Anatilimnocola floriformis: one gene and its partner. The protein of the gene in region 2 binds, or shares a complex with, the protein of the main gene of each other region. Links are inferred from orthologs where the notes say so. Each region holds a gene or a part of one and is shown on either strand. Other genes may lie near its edges.

The links. The genes of interacting proteins can lie anywhere in the genome.
Region 1: the proteins of M9Q49_RS33255 (region 2) and trxA are in contact, whole or in part, in a crystal structure (PDB 1F6M), measured with the Escherichia coli proteins. The link is inferred for Anatilimnocola floriformis from one-to-one orthologs.

Annotation. Positions count from the first base shown.
Region 1 is NZ_JAMLFW010000001.1:4,290,357-4,295,806, forward strand. Bases 1-2,810 are described here. They hold trxA (thioredoxin), read left to right. Parts: upstream 1-1,145; coding sequence 1,146-1,475; downstream 1,476-2,810. Other genes in these bases: M9Q49_RS16615 (HEAT repeat domain-containing protein), read right to left, coding at 1-630; folP (dihydropteroate synthase), read left to right, coding at 1,591-2,436; M9Q49_RS16630 (hypothetical protein), read right to left, coding at 2,530-2,810. Also shown: more of M9Q49_RS16630, read right to left, coding at 2,811-3,873; M9Q49_RS16635 (leucine-rich repeat domain-containing protein), read left to right, coding at 4,041-4,769; M9Q49_RS16640 ((Fe-S)-binding protein), read left to right, coding at 4,885-5,450. UniProt on the Escherichia coli protein: Participates in various redox reactions through the reversible oxidation of its active center dithiol to a disulfide and catalyzes dithiol-disulfide exchange reactions.
Region 2 is NZ_JAMLFW010000002.1:2,181,985-2,188,942, reverse strand. What follows is about bases 1,519-4,425. They hold M9Q49_RS33255 (thioredoxin-disulfide reductase), read right to left. Parts: upstream 3,544-4,425; coding sequence 2,494-3,543; downstream 1,519-2,493. Other genes in these bases: M9Q49_RS33250 (PP2C family protein-serine/threonine phosphatase), read left to right, coding at 3,843-4,425; M9Q49_RS33260 (ABC transporter permease), read right to left, coding at 1,519-2,475. Outside these bases: M9Q49_RS33265 (hypothetical protein), read left to right, coding at 93-998; more of M9Q49_RS33260, read right to left, coding at 988-1,518; more of M9Q49_RS33250, read left to right, coding at 4,426-5,132; M9Q49_RS33245 (hypothetical protein), read left to right, coding at 5,164-6,958.

The DNA.
Region 1 (5,450 bases), on a different replicon or contig from region 2:
CCACCACCAGTCTTCACGCAACCGCTGAGCGATCGATGGCGGCGGCGGCGGAGTCGGTGAACCACCTTGCATGAATTCTCGCCAGGCCTTGGCGCTGTAGCCGTAATCCTTGCCGGTCACGGTGCGGAGCGAATCCATGGCGGTTTGCTGCAAAGCAGGATTGTTATCGTCGACGACTCCAGCCAGCGCTTGCGCTGCTTGCTGATCTTTAAATTTGCTGAGGCTGCGAGCGGCGACAATCTTGACATCGGTGTCGGTATCGTTCGCCAGCGTATGGCTGAGAACTTGCAACGCTTCGGCGTCGGGATTCTTGGCCAGTGCGACGCAAGATTCGCGGCGCACGTAAGGATCGGGATCGGTCGCGGCGAGTTGAATGGCACTGCGAGCCTGCGGCGTGGGAAAGGCCGACAGCGTCTTCACAATTTCGATCCGCATGGGAATCGTTTTTTCGCGTTGCACTTCCACGGCGAGCTCGGTGCTCAGCCGTTCTTGTTCGGCTGGCGGCATTTTCGGCGCGCGTTCGCGCAGCTCGGCGAGTTGTGTGACCTTGGTGTGATACGTGGTCGCGTACTTTTCGTCTTCTTTCCAATCCTTGGTGATCCAAGGGTTGTAGCCGGCAAAGACTGCCATCGGACCGCTGCTGCAGCCTGTCGATAGCCCAGCGCAAGCGAGCAGGGCCCAGCAGCTGAGAAGGCGAAGAGCGACGGTGGCTGTCGACGGTTTCAAGGCAGACCTGGTCCGCTGAGTGCTAATCAAACCCGATCGCGCAAGGATGCGCAACCAGGAAACAGTTGCGGCGGCTTATAACAGGAGGCCGCGAGGGCAACCAGACGAAAAATGCGTTTGTCCCTCGCATCCAAGAGCGACGCTGCGACTCGCCGAAGTGTCCTGCCAGCAGCGACATCGTTCTTGCGAGGGGTTTGCGGCTGGGGCGGTCGTCGCAGATCGCTCGGCAGCAAGACTTTACGCCGTTTGCGGGCGATTCGCCCTCGTTGACACTATGGGGGGGATACCTAAAATCTGAAATTACAAGGAGCCCTGCCGCCAGCACTTGCTGAAGACCGCCGCCGTGAAAGACTTGCTGGCAACGGCGGTATACCTGGGTAGCTACAACACACTAATCAATAACGCAAAGGGAAATGACCATGAGCGAAAACGTGCTGGAAATCGACGACAACAACTTCAAAACCGAAGTCCTCAACAGCGATCAGCCGGTGCTGGTCGACTTTTGGGCCCCCTGGTGCCAACCTTGCCGCCGCATCGCTCCGATGATCGACGACCTGGCCAAGGAAAACCTCGGCAAAGCCCGCGTGGCCAAGGTCAACGTCGATGATGCTCAGGGCACGGCCATGGAATATGACGTGCAAAGCATTCCGACGCTGATCATTTTCCGCAAGGGTCAACCGGTGCAACGCTTCACCGGCATTTCGAGCAAGGCTCATTTGCAAGAAGCGATCGACGCGGCAACCGCCTAAGGTTGTTGAGTCGCGAATTGTTAACGAGAAGCCTGCCGGTTCGCCGGTGGGCTTTTTTTGTTTGGATGGAAACAGGTTATCGGCGCTCGCAACGTCGAGTACGATCAAGCGGCATATGAATCCCGCAACTTCCTGGCAACTGCGCACGCAGCAACTCACGTTCACCACGGGCCCCGCGTGGATGGGCATCGTCAATGTCACGCCGGATAGCTTTTCCGACGGCGGTCAGTTTTTTGATTCCGCGAGCGCGATCCGCCGCGCTGAAGAGCTGCTCGCCGAAGGGGCCGATATTCTCGACATCGGCGGCGAAAGCACGCGGCCTTATGCGACGCCAGTGAGCGAAGACGAAGAGCTGCGTCGGGTGCTGCCGGTGATTGCCGCGATTCGCAAGAATAATCCGCAGGCCATCATCTCGATCGACACGACAAAACCCGTCGTCGCCGCTGCCGCCATCGAAGCCGGCGCCGAGATCATCAACGACATCACCGGCCTGGCCGATCCGCGAATGATGCAACTCGCCGTCGACAGCCGCGCCGGTGTGTGCGCGATGCACATTCAAGGGACGCCGCAAACGATGCAAGATCGGCCGCACTACGACGATGTCGTGCGCGAAGTCTACGAACATTTGGAATTGCGCCGCGATCAGTTGCTCGCGGCCGGCGTCGAGCGCGAACGAATCTGTCTCGATCCGGGCATCGGCTTCGGCAAGACTCACGAACACAGCATCACGCTGGTGCGCAACTGTGCTGGATTCCACCAGCTGGGCTGTCCGATTCTGGTTGGCCATTCCCGCAAAGGTTTCATCGGCCAACTGCTGGGAGACAAAACCGCCGATCGCTCGGCGGGAACCCTGGGAGCCTCTCTCGCGCTCGCGCTGCAAGGCGTGCAGATCATCCGCCTGCATGAGATTCGCGCGACGCGTGAAGCTTGGCAGTTGTTGCGAGCAATGTCGCCGCAGTAACAACGCACGTTCAACGCACCAACGAAAAAAGCCCCCAGCGAATTTCGCTGAGGGCCAGAAGGTTATCGAATTAGCCTCTTGCGGAGCCGGCGATTACTGTTCGTACTTGGCGGCTTCGATGTCCGAGGTCGTCGGGCGGGCTTCGACCGAGGTGGTCAGCGTGGTGACCAGTTCGCAGTTCAGCGTGCTGGCCGTCTTGCCGTCCGACTTCAGCACATGCAGCGTAGCCTTGCTGGCCTTGGTCAGGCCGAGGACCGGCAGCGTGCAAGTGACCGAGTCGTTCTTCCATTCTTGAATCGTGGCCGGCAGAGCAATCTCACCGACTTGCAGCACCACTTGGCCTTCCTTGCTGGTCAGGTCCTTGCCTTGCAGCGTGAGGGTCGCACCAACCGGGATCTGCGGCAGCGGCATGTCCTTGCTGACGAGTTCGGTCGTGGCAGCGGTAGGCTTCACTTCGGTGTCGACCGCGGCCGGAGCTTCGCTGGCGACGATGTCGTTCAGAGCTTGCTTGGTTTCCATCGGCAGACCTTGCGGAGCAGGAGCGGCAGGTCCGACAGGAGCAACCGGTCCAACCGGAGCGGCGTTCGGATCGATTGGCTGGCCATTCGCATCGACCGGCACCGGAACCGCAACCGGCACGGGGTAGTAAATCGGCGGGCACGGCGGTGGGCAGTAGTTCGACTGATACACCGGCAGCGTGAACACCAGCGGCGGGCAGTGGTGATGGTGGTGATTACCGTTGCCATTGCCATTGCCGTTACCTGGGCCATTACCCGGACCGTTGCCGTTGCCATTGCCCAGGACGACACCGAGGCCGCCCAGAACCTTGCCTTGCACGGCAGGGCTGTGCAACTTGTCGCCAATGCTCTTCACGGCGTTGGTGGCCTTGATCACATCCATCGTCGAGGGGCCTTTGCCACTCAGGATGTTGCCAACCGTCGAAGGCTTGTTCGTGTTGTTGTTGCTGATGTTCTGGATCTTGATGCCACCAGCGATGCCGGTGTTGCCTGGCTTGTTGCCGTTGCTCGTGGTGCCGACATTCGGCAGCTTGATGCCACCGGCGATACCCGTGTTGCCCGGCTTATTGCCGTTATTCGTCGAACCGTTGGTCGGCAACTTGATGCCGCCAGCGATGCCCGTGTTCTTCGGCAGGCCTTGGCTGTTGCCGAGGTTGCCGCTGCGGATGGCGTTCGACAGGCCGCCCGCGATGCCGGAGTTACCACTCGACGGCAGGGACCGCGGCATTGAGCCACTGCCACCGATACCACCGATCCGGACACCGCTGCTGCTGCCGTGGCCCATGCTCATGCCGCCACCGCTGTGGCCGCCACCGCCGCCATGTCCGCCGCCGAAACCGCCAGCTTGAACCGAACCGATTGTGCCACAGGCACTTATGACAACCGCGAAAACCATCGCGAGGTGAAATTTGATCGACATGGGAGTTTCCTTTTTCGCAATCCTGGGTGGCTGAGTAACCTTCTAAAGTTCTAGGCGTAGGGCGGCCAAAAATGTTACTGAGAAAAATTTGGAAACAGAAATATGCCCTCTGACCACGGTATCCTGTCGACGAGTGGCGGTCAATTCACAGAAAAAAGGCGGGGATAATGTCGCAACGCTGGGCCTTGGTAATCGTCTTCACACTCGTCGGTTGCTCAAAACTTACTTCGCCGTCACAAACTGCCCCGCAGGCCCCTTCGCCCGAGCAGGTTGCCGCTGCCGAGTTCGCTGCCGCTCAAGATAAAGCCGCCACCGAAATCCAAAGCCTAGGCGGTGAGGTCCTGCGCAACGACGCGCCGGGCAATCCGATCCACGCCGTCCGCTTCACGGGAAAAAAGACCGACATAGCCGCTCTCGCAGCCACCCTCAAACCGCTGGCTCAACTGCAAGAACTAACGCTCGACCACGCCGAACTAACCGACGCCGATCTGAACTCGCTGGGAGAACTCGCCGGCCTCACAACGCTCGATCTCTCCGGCAACGAACTCACCGATGCCGGCCTCCCCCACCTGAAACCGCTCGCCAAACTAGAGTCGCTGCAGCTCAACCAAAACAAACTCACCGCCGCCGGGCTGACGCATTTGAAAGAGTTCCCGAACCTGAAAAAACTCTCCCTCAGCAGCAACGCAATCACCGACGACAGCTTGGCTCACCTGACCGAACTAACTCACCTGGAAGAACTCGACCTGAACGGCTGCGGCGTGACCGATGCCGCGTTCGCTCATCTCGCGAAACTCCCCAAGCTCAAAGAAGTTCGGCTCGCCTTCACGCTAGTGACGCCTCAAGGCGCGACGACCTTTCAGCAACAACGGGTGGACGTGAAGGTTGAGAAATAGGAGCGATCCACCCCTTTCCAATTCTCACCAAGCATCGACTCGCCGAGGATGGCCGTTCGCTGGCGCTTCTTGTTACAATGAGTCATCCTCGCTGTTCCCTCGCAAAACGCTCTCCATGCCCACCGTCGGCCTGTTTATCCCCTGTTACGTTGATCAACTCTTTCCCCAGGTTGGCATCGCGACGCTGAATCTGCTGGAGCAGCTCGGCCTGACCGTCGAGTTTCCTACCGCGCAAACCTGCTGCGGTCAGCCAATGGCGAACACCGGTTGCCTGAAAGAAGCCGAGCCGTTTGCCCGCCGGTTTTTGGAGATCTTCGCGCCGTATGACTACATCGTGGCGCCGTCCGGCAGCTGCGTCGCCATGGTGCGGCATCACTACAAGCATCTACTGCATGACGATCCGCAGCTCGATGTAATCAAAGCCAAGACGTTCGAGCTGTGCGAGTTTCTCACCGACGTGTTGAAGGTCGAAAAGCTGCCCGGCCGCTTTCCGCATCGCGTCGGTTTGCATCAAAGCTGCCACGGCCTGCGTGAACTGCGACTCGGCAGTTGCAGCGAAGTGATGGGGCCGCGATTCAGCAAGGTGCGCAAGGTGCTCGAGCTGATCGACGGCATTCAATTCACCGAGTTGCAACGGCCTGATGAATGCTGCGGCTTCGGCGGCACGTTTGCGGTGAGCGA
Region 2 (6,958 bases):
CGGGCCACGTGGTGGTCACTTACAATGTCACGACCGCTCCAATTTCTGAGGTCTGAAGATTCAACATGTCAAATACATTTGTTCGTTGCTGGATGTCATTGCTTCTGCTCGCTGCACCGCTCGTCGCTGCCGAACCAGACGCGCCGCGCGAGGCCGTAGTTGATCCGATCAAGACGTTGACCGATCTCGGCGGTCAGTTTCAACCGGCGATGGGGGCTGAGCCGACGCAGTTGTCGTTTCGTGATTGTTCGAAACTAGGCGAGGCGGAATTCAAGCTCATCAGCGGTCTGAGCAATTTGAAAAAGCTCACTCTCTACGGCTCGTGCAAAGGTTTGAATAACGAAACCATGCCGTTGCTCACGAAGCTGGCGAACCTGGAAGAGCTCAACACCGACGGCATCTCAGTGACCGACGACGGCTTGAAGCCGCTCGCGCAGCTCGCCAATCTGAAGGCCATGAGCTTCTTTCATCCGTCATGGGGGAGCAAGGAATTCATCGGTACCGGCGTCGCTCATTTCGCGCCGATGACGAAACTCGAACGGCTGACCATCGCCGGTTCGCCCTTCAATGACGAAGGGATGGCCGCGGTCGGCAAGCTGACGCAGCTGACGAGCTTCAGCACATGGCACACCTTTCAAACCGAAGCTGGCAATCAGCACCTGCTGCCGCTGAAGAATCTCAAAGCGTTACGCCTCGGCCAACGACTGCGGAAGTACGACGGCAAGCCGAGCCCGCCGAGCTTGAGCGATGAAACGCTCGATGTGCTGGTGCAAATGAAATCGCTCGAGAATCTCGGCTTGGATGAGGCGAAGCTGTCGCGCACCGCACTTGCGAAGCTGCACTCGCTGCCGAATCTGAAAAAGCTGTCGCTCGAGCGAATCGCCATCAGCGTGGAGGATATTGAGTTGCTCAAAAAAGATCTGCCGAACGTGACGATCGATTTCAAACCGATGACGGAAGAGCAGGCGAGCGCGCTGGAGAAAATGATTAAGCCGTAGCCCGCGCGGTAAAACTGCGAACCGCGATGGCCAGGCCAGCGAGCAAGGTCATCAGCAGCAAACAAGCGGCGGCGACCTGATCGTCGACGCCGGAATGGACCAAGCCGAAGATGCGTCGGGCGACTGTGTCCATGCCGGGCGGAATGACCAGCAGCGAGCAACTGACATCGCCAAGCGCGATCGCCACGGCGAATCCCCAAGCGGCAGCGAGCGCCGGCCAGCGCTGCGGTAGCACGATTTTCCTGAGAATCGTCCACGGCCCGCAGCCATCAAGAGCGGCTGCTTCTTGCTGACTGCGATCAAAGTGTGCGATTGCATGCCAGACAATGAGCAGCAGAATCGGCAGCGATCGCGCCGCTTGTGCTAGCGCCGGCGCCGCGATCGTTCGATCATAGAGATAGGTGAAGCCGGGAATCTCTCGCCGATTGAGCACTTGAATCACCCCCATCCCGACGAGCGGTCCTGGCGTGGCGAGCAGGATTACGGAGATAAGTCCCACGATGAGCAATCGCCAACCGCCGCTGCGCGCCCACCAGGCAGCGGTTGTCGCGATGAATAGCGACAAGCTCGCGGCCACGGCAGCGGTGAGTAGCGTCCACAGATATTCTCGATGCATCGTGCGCACGGTGCGCCACAGAGAGCTGCCGAAGTGCTGAAAGCTCCACTGCCGCGCCAGATGATTTTCTTCCAGACGCAATTGCAATCCGGCTTGTCGAATCAAAACGAATAACGGCACGCCGGCGAGGAATAACAAAAAAGTCCAAACGACAAGTGTCGCCAAGCGACCTTTCGACCAGTCGATTCGCCCCGGCGAAGTGGTAGGAAAGTCAGCCGTCAGCAAAAAGTGGGCGGCGAACATGCCGAGCGCGAACAAGCCGCCGACGACCACGAAGCCCGGCAGCAGATAAATGGCCGAGTCACTTGCGTTGAGGGCCAGCTGGTTGTAGATCCCCTCGGTGACCGTTGGCACGAGGTAGACGTTGGTCACAGTCATGTCTTGCCAGGCGGTGACCATGGCCAGGCTGCCGGCGACAACCATCCAAGGAGCGAGTCGCGGCAGGATCACGTGCCAGAACATCGTCAGCGGCGGCGCTTCGAGCAGCGCGAGTTCTTCTTCCTTGCGCGGCAACTGTTGAATACCTGCCGCGATCACAACCGTCGCCCAGGGAACGGCAGCGACTCCATGCACCCAGGTGGACGCGGCAATGCCGCTCAAGAACGCTTCGGGCGCCATGCGGCCGTACCAACCGGTCCAAGCGCCGACGGCATCCCAGCCGGCGAGTTGCACATAGAGGGGCGCGAACAGCAGCAGGGCCAATACAAACCACGCGGCCCGCAGACCGACAACCGGCGCTCGCATCAAGAGAACAGCGAGCGGCAAGGCAAACGCAATTGCAATCGCCGCCGAGCCGACGGCGAGCAGCAGCGACAGCTTGAGCTGTTGCAGCGCTGCCGCCGACATCAAGTGCTCGATCATCGGCGATTTGGCTTCGTATTAGAGGCCTTCGGCGGCGAGGAACCGTTCGGCATCGAGGGCTGCCATGCAGCCGGTCCCTGCCGAAGTGATGGCCTGGCGATAGTAATCGTCGGCCACATCGCCCGCGGCAAACACACCCGGCACGCTCGTGTAGGTGCGGAAGGGTGTGCTGTACTTGATGTAGCCCTTCTCGTTCAGCTCGAGTTGGCCCTTGAGGAACGCCGTGTTCGGCGTGTGGCCGATCGCCACGAACAGGCCAGTCGCGGCGATCTCGTCGCGCGTGCCGTCCTGATTGTTCTTCAGGCGGATACCGCTCACGCCAGTCTTGTCGTCGCCGAGGACCTCGTCGACTTCGCGGAAGAAGTGGATCTTGATCTTCGGGTTCGATTCGGCGCGGTCTTTCATGATCTTCGACGCGCGGAATACGTCGCGCCGCATCAGCATGTGAACGGTCGAGGCGTACTTGCTCAAGTAGGTCGCTTCTTCCACGGCTGAGTCGCCACCGCCGACAACGACCAGCGGCTTGTTGCGGAATCGCGGCAACGCACCATCGCAAACGGCGCACGCGCTCACGCCCCGATTCTTGAAGCGTTCTTCCGACGGCAGGCCGAGGTAATTGGCCCGGGCGCCGGTTGAAATGATGATCGTGTGCGTTTCGACGGTTTGACCTTCCGACGACTTCACCACGAATGGCCGCTTGCTGAGATCGACCGAAACGATGTCGTCGGTGATGATCTTGGCGCCGAAGTTGGTCGCTTGCTGCCGCATCAGGTTCATCAGCTCAGGGCCCGTCACCGCGTGCGGATGTTCTTCGATCATGAATTCGTTCTGCCGATCCTCAGGGATGGCCGATTTGATGTAACCAGCCAGGTTGCCCGAGGGAAAACCCGCATAGTTCTCGACTTCCGTCGTCAGATTCAGCTGGCCGAGGGGGAGTGTGCCGGCGATGCGGTTCGATTCGGTAATGGCCCCTTCGAACACGATGGGATGCAAATTGGCCCGCGCTGCATAAATGGCTGCCGACCAACCGGCAGGGCCGCTTCCGATGATTACCACATGCTCGGGCATGAATTCGTCCTGAAAAAATCGTGTCTTTGCTGGGAAAAGTTGTTCTGTGATTATAGGAGCGGCGGCCGATGCGGGGAGTGGGCGGGCGGCAGCCTGTGGAGATGGGGCGACCGGGCGATGGGATTGCAGGATCGGACACTTTGTCCGGTTCATAGGCTCACCCGATCGCCCAATCACCTCATCGTCTGCTCACGCAATAAAACGCCGCTCGCTCCCACGCCTCGAACTGGTTAATATGAAAGGGAAGTCCGCCGCCGGGGCGATGGCGGACCAACAGGCATCTTCGCCAGGAGATTGCGGTGGCTTTTGATTGCGGCGTGCAGACGGCTTCATTGACGAACGTCGGCATGCGCCGAAGCGTCAATCAGGATTCTTACGTTCTGATCGTCGCCGATACCCACGAATTGTGGCAGCAGCGGGGCCATTTTCTAATGGTCGCCGATGGGATGGGCGCGCACGCAGCCGGCGAACTTGCCAGCAAAATGGCCGTCGAGAGCAGCCCTTACCTCTACAACAAATATGTCGACATGTCGGCGCCGGAAGCCCTGGAACGGGCCATCCGCGAAAGCAACACCGCCATCCATAACCGCGGCACGGCGAACACCGACTTTCACGGCATGGGAACAACGGCCAGCGCGCTGGTCCTGCTGCCGCAGGGCGCCGTCTGTGCCCACGTCGGCGACAGTCGTATTTATCGCCTCCGCGGTAGTCAGCTGAATCAACTTTCGTTCGATCACAGCCTGCAGTGGGAATTGCGAGCCTCGGGCCAATTGACCGAGGGAAGCGAGCTTGCCGCTGCCGTGCCAAAGAACGTGATCACGCGGTCGCTCGGCCCGAATGCCAATGTGCAAATCGATCTCGAAGGGCCGCACCCGATCGAAGTTGGCGATGTCTACCTTCTTTGCAGCGATGGTTTGACGGGCCGCGTCGAGGACAACGAGCTCGGCACGATCATGGGTTGCCTGCCGCCGCACGAAGCTGTGAAGGTTCTCGTCGACCTGGCCAACCTCCGCGGTGGTCCTGACAACATCACGGTGCTCATCGCCAAAATCGTGAAGCCCGATGCCGCCACGGCCGGCAACCAATCGCCGCCGCTGGTGCTGGGTGGCAAAAAAGATCTCAAGCCCGTGAATCCCATCATCTGGATCGTGGCTGGTGTGTTTGCCTTGGCCGCCGTGCTGTTGCCGCTGCGCAGTTTGTATATTCCCGCCGGCGTTTCGCTGTTGGCAGCGCTCATCGCGGGCATCTTCGGATTAGTAAAGCTTTACAGCGGCTATTCCAAGGGAACGCAGCTGACCGGCAATCGCCGGTTGGGCAAAGGCCCTTACACTTCGACGCCTTGCGGTCCGACGCCGGCCTTCTTCAGCAAGATTCAACACACGGCAGCTGAATTGAAACAAGTCGCCGTCGACGGTCATTACAACGTCGACTGGGCCGAATACGACGAACTGCAACGCAAAGCCGTGGCCGCTCAGCAGGCCAATCCGGTCGATGCGGTTCGCCAGCTTTGCAAATCGATCACGTTCCTCATGAACGAGCTCCGCACGCAGCACAACCGCAAGACGAGCGATTCGGAGATCAAACTGTAAGTCGCAGCGCCACCTCTTTCCCTGCCCACCGATGCGCCATTCTTCCCACAGCGCACTTGTTTTGTTGTTCGCCGCAATGCTGATCGCGGCGACTGGGTGTTGGCGTCAACAGCAGGTGACCGCGCCGCCTCCGCCGGTTGTCGTAAAGCAAGCTGTTGAAGAACCGAAAACGGTTGTGGAAGAGCCGGTGAAGCCCGCGCCGATGGAGGCTGCCGTTGAACCACCGGCACCGCCGATGGAACCGGCTCCTCCTGCACCGCCACCAATCCCTGCCGAGAAATTTCTGCTCCTCGCGCCGCGCGGGCCGCTGGTGGTGGAGTTCGAGATCTGGATCGATGGCCAACCGCAATCGCAAGTCTTCGGCCAGCTGCTCGATGAAGTGCTGAAGCTCGCTGATACCGACGGCGACGGCCAACCGATGTGGAAGGAAGTCGTCAGCAGCCCAAAGTTCCGCTACGGCCAATTCGGCAACTTGCCGTTCGAACGCGAGAACGCGCCGAAGCAAATCATTCAGCAGTACGACACCAACGGCAACGGCCAGGTCGATCGCGCTGAGCTGCCGCGGTTCCTCACCCGCAATGCCGGCGGCGCGCGAGCCTTTTCGCTGCGCAGCATCGAACAATTCCACGGCCGCAACCGCCGCGGCAGTCCCACTTGGAAAGCGCTCGATGTCGATGGCGATGGTGAGCTGACCGCAGCCGAACTGCAGCAGGCCTTTGCTCAACTGAAGCTGCACGATGTCGACGATGACGAGATTCTCGTGCTCGATGAACTGCGGCCGACCGTCGATGTCGACCCCGCCAGCGTCAACCGCGTTCGCGGTCAGATGGGACACTTCGCGCGGATTCTGGGCGAGAACGCCGATTGGGATTCGATTCGCAACGCGCTCGAGCAGCAATACGCGCTCGGCGGCAATTTGGGCGTCGACGACTTTCTGCTGATGGGAGAGGTCTTTCAGCAGCTCGACCAGGATCACGACGGCAAGCTCTTCAAGAAGGAGTTTGCCGAACTCAACAACGTGGCGGCGCATCTCCGCTTTCGAATCGACTTCGGCCTGGCCGCAAAATCCGATCAGGCGGAAAAGGAGGCCCCGAAACCGCTCGCCATCAAGCTGATTTCGTCGCGGCTGACGCCCCAACAGACCGGCGGGGCTCCGCCGCAGGTGCTAGAGTTGTCGGGCCGAACCTTGCTCCGCTGGCCGGGCGTCACCCTCACCTTTGTGCGGAACGATACCGTGGCCACCGTCGACTACGAAGCCCAGGCCCAGCAAGGGTTGACCATGTACGACGCCGACGCCAACGGCTATCTCGAAGCCAAGGAAGTCAACGAACAGGTGCAAGCCCAGTTCGCCCGCTTCGAAGCTCTCGATAGCGACAACGACGGCAAGGTTTATCCGGGCGAGATCGCAGCCTTCCTGCGGCAACGCCAAGGGGCCCAACGAGCCCAAGTTCACGCCCGCGCGCAAGATCAAGAAGACGCACTCTTTCTCGCGCTCGACCAGAACAACGACGATCGGCTTGATGCTCGCGAGCTCGAATCAGCAGCCGACGTTTTGAAACAACTCGATGCCAACGCCGACGGCAAACTGACCGGCGATGAACTCCCCGGCGCGGTTGCCGTCATCGTCGCTCGCGGCAGCATCGAGAATGCAAATCAGCTGTTCACCTTCACGACCGCCGAACCTCCGCCCCCGGTCGGCAACTTGCCGGCCTGGTTCACCGCGATGGATACGAGCCGCGATGGCGTGATCAGCGCTCGCGAGTTTTTGGGAACCGCCGAACAGTTTGCCGCGCTCGACAAGAATCAGAATGGATTGTTCGAGCCGA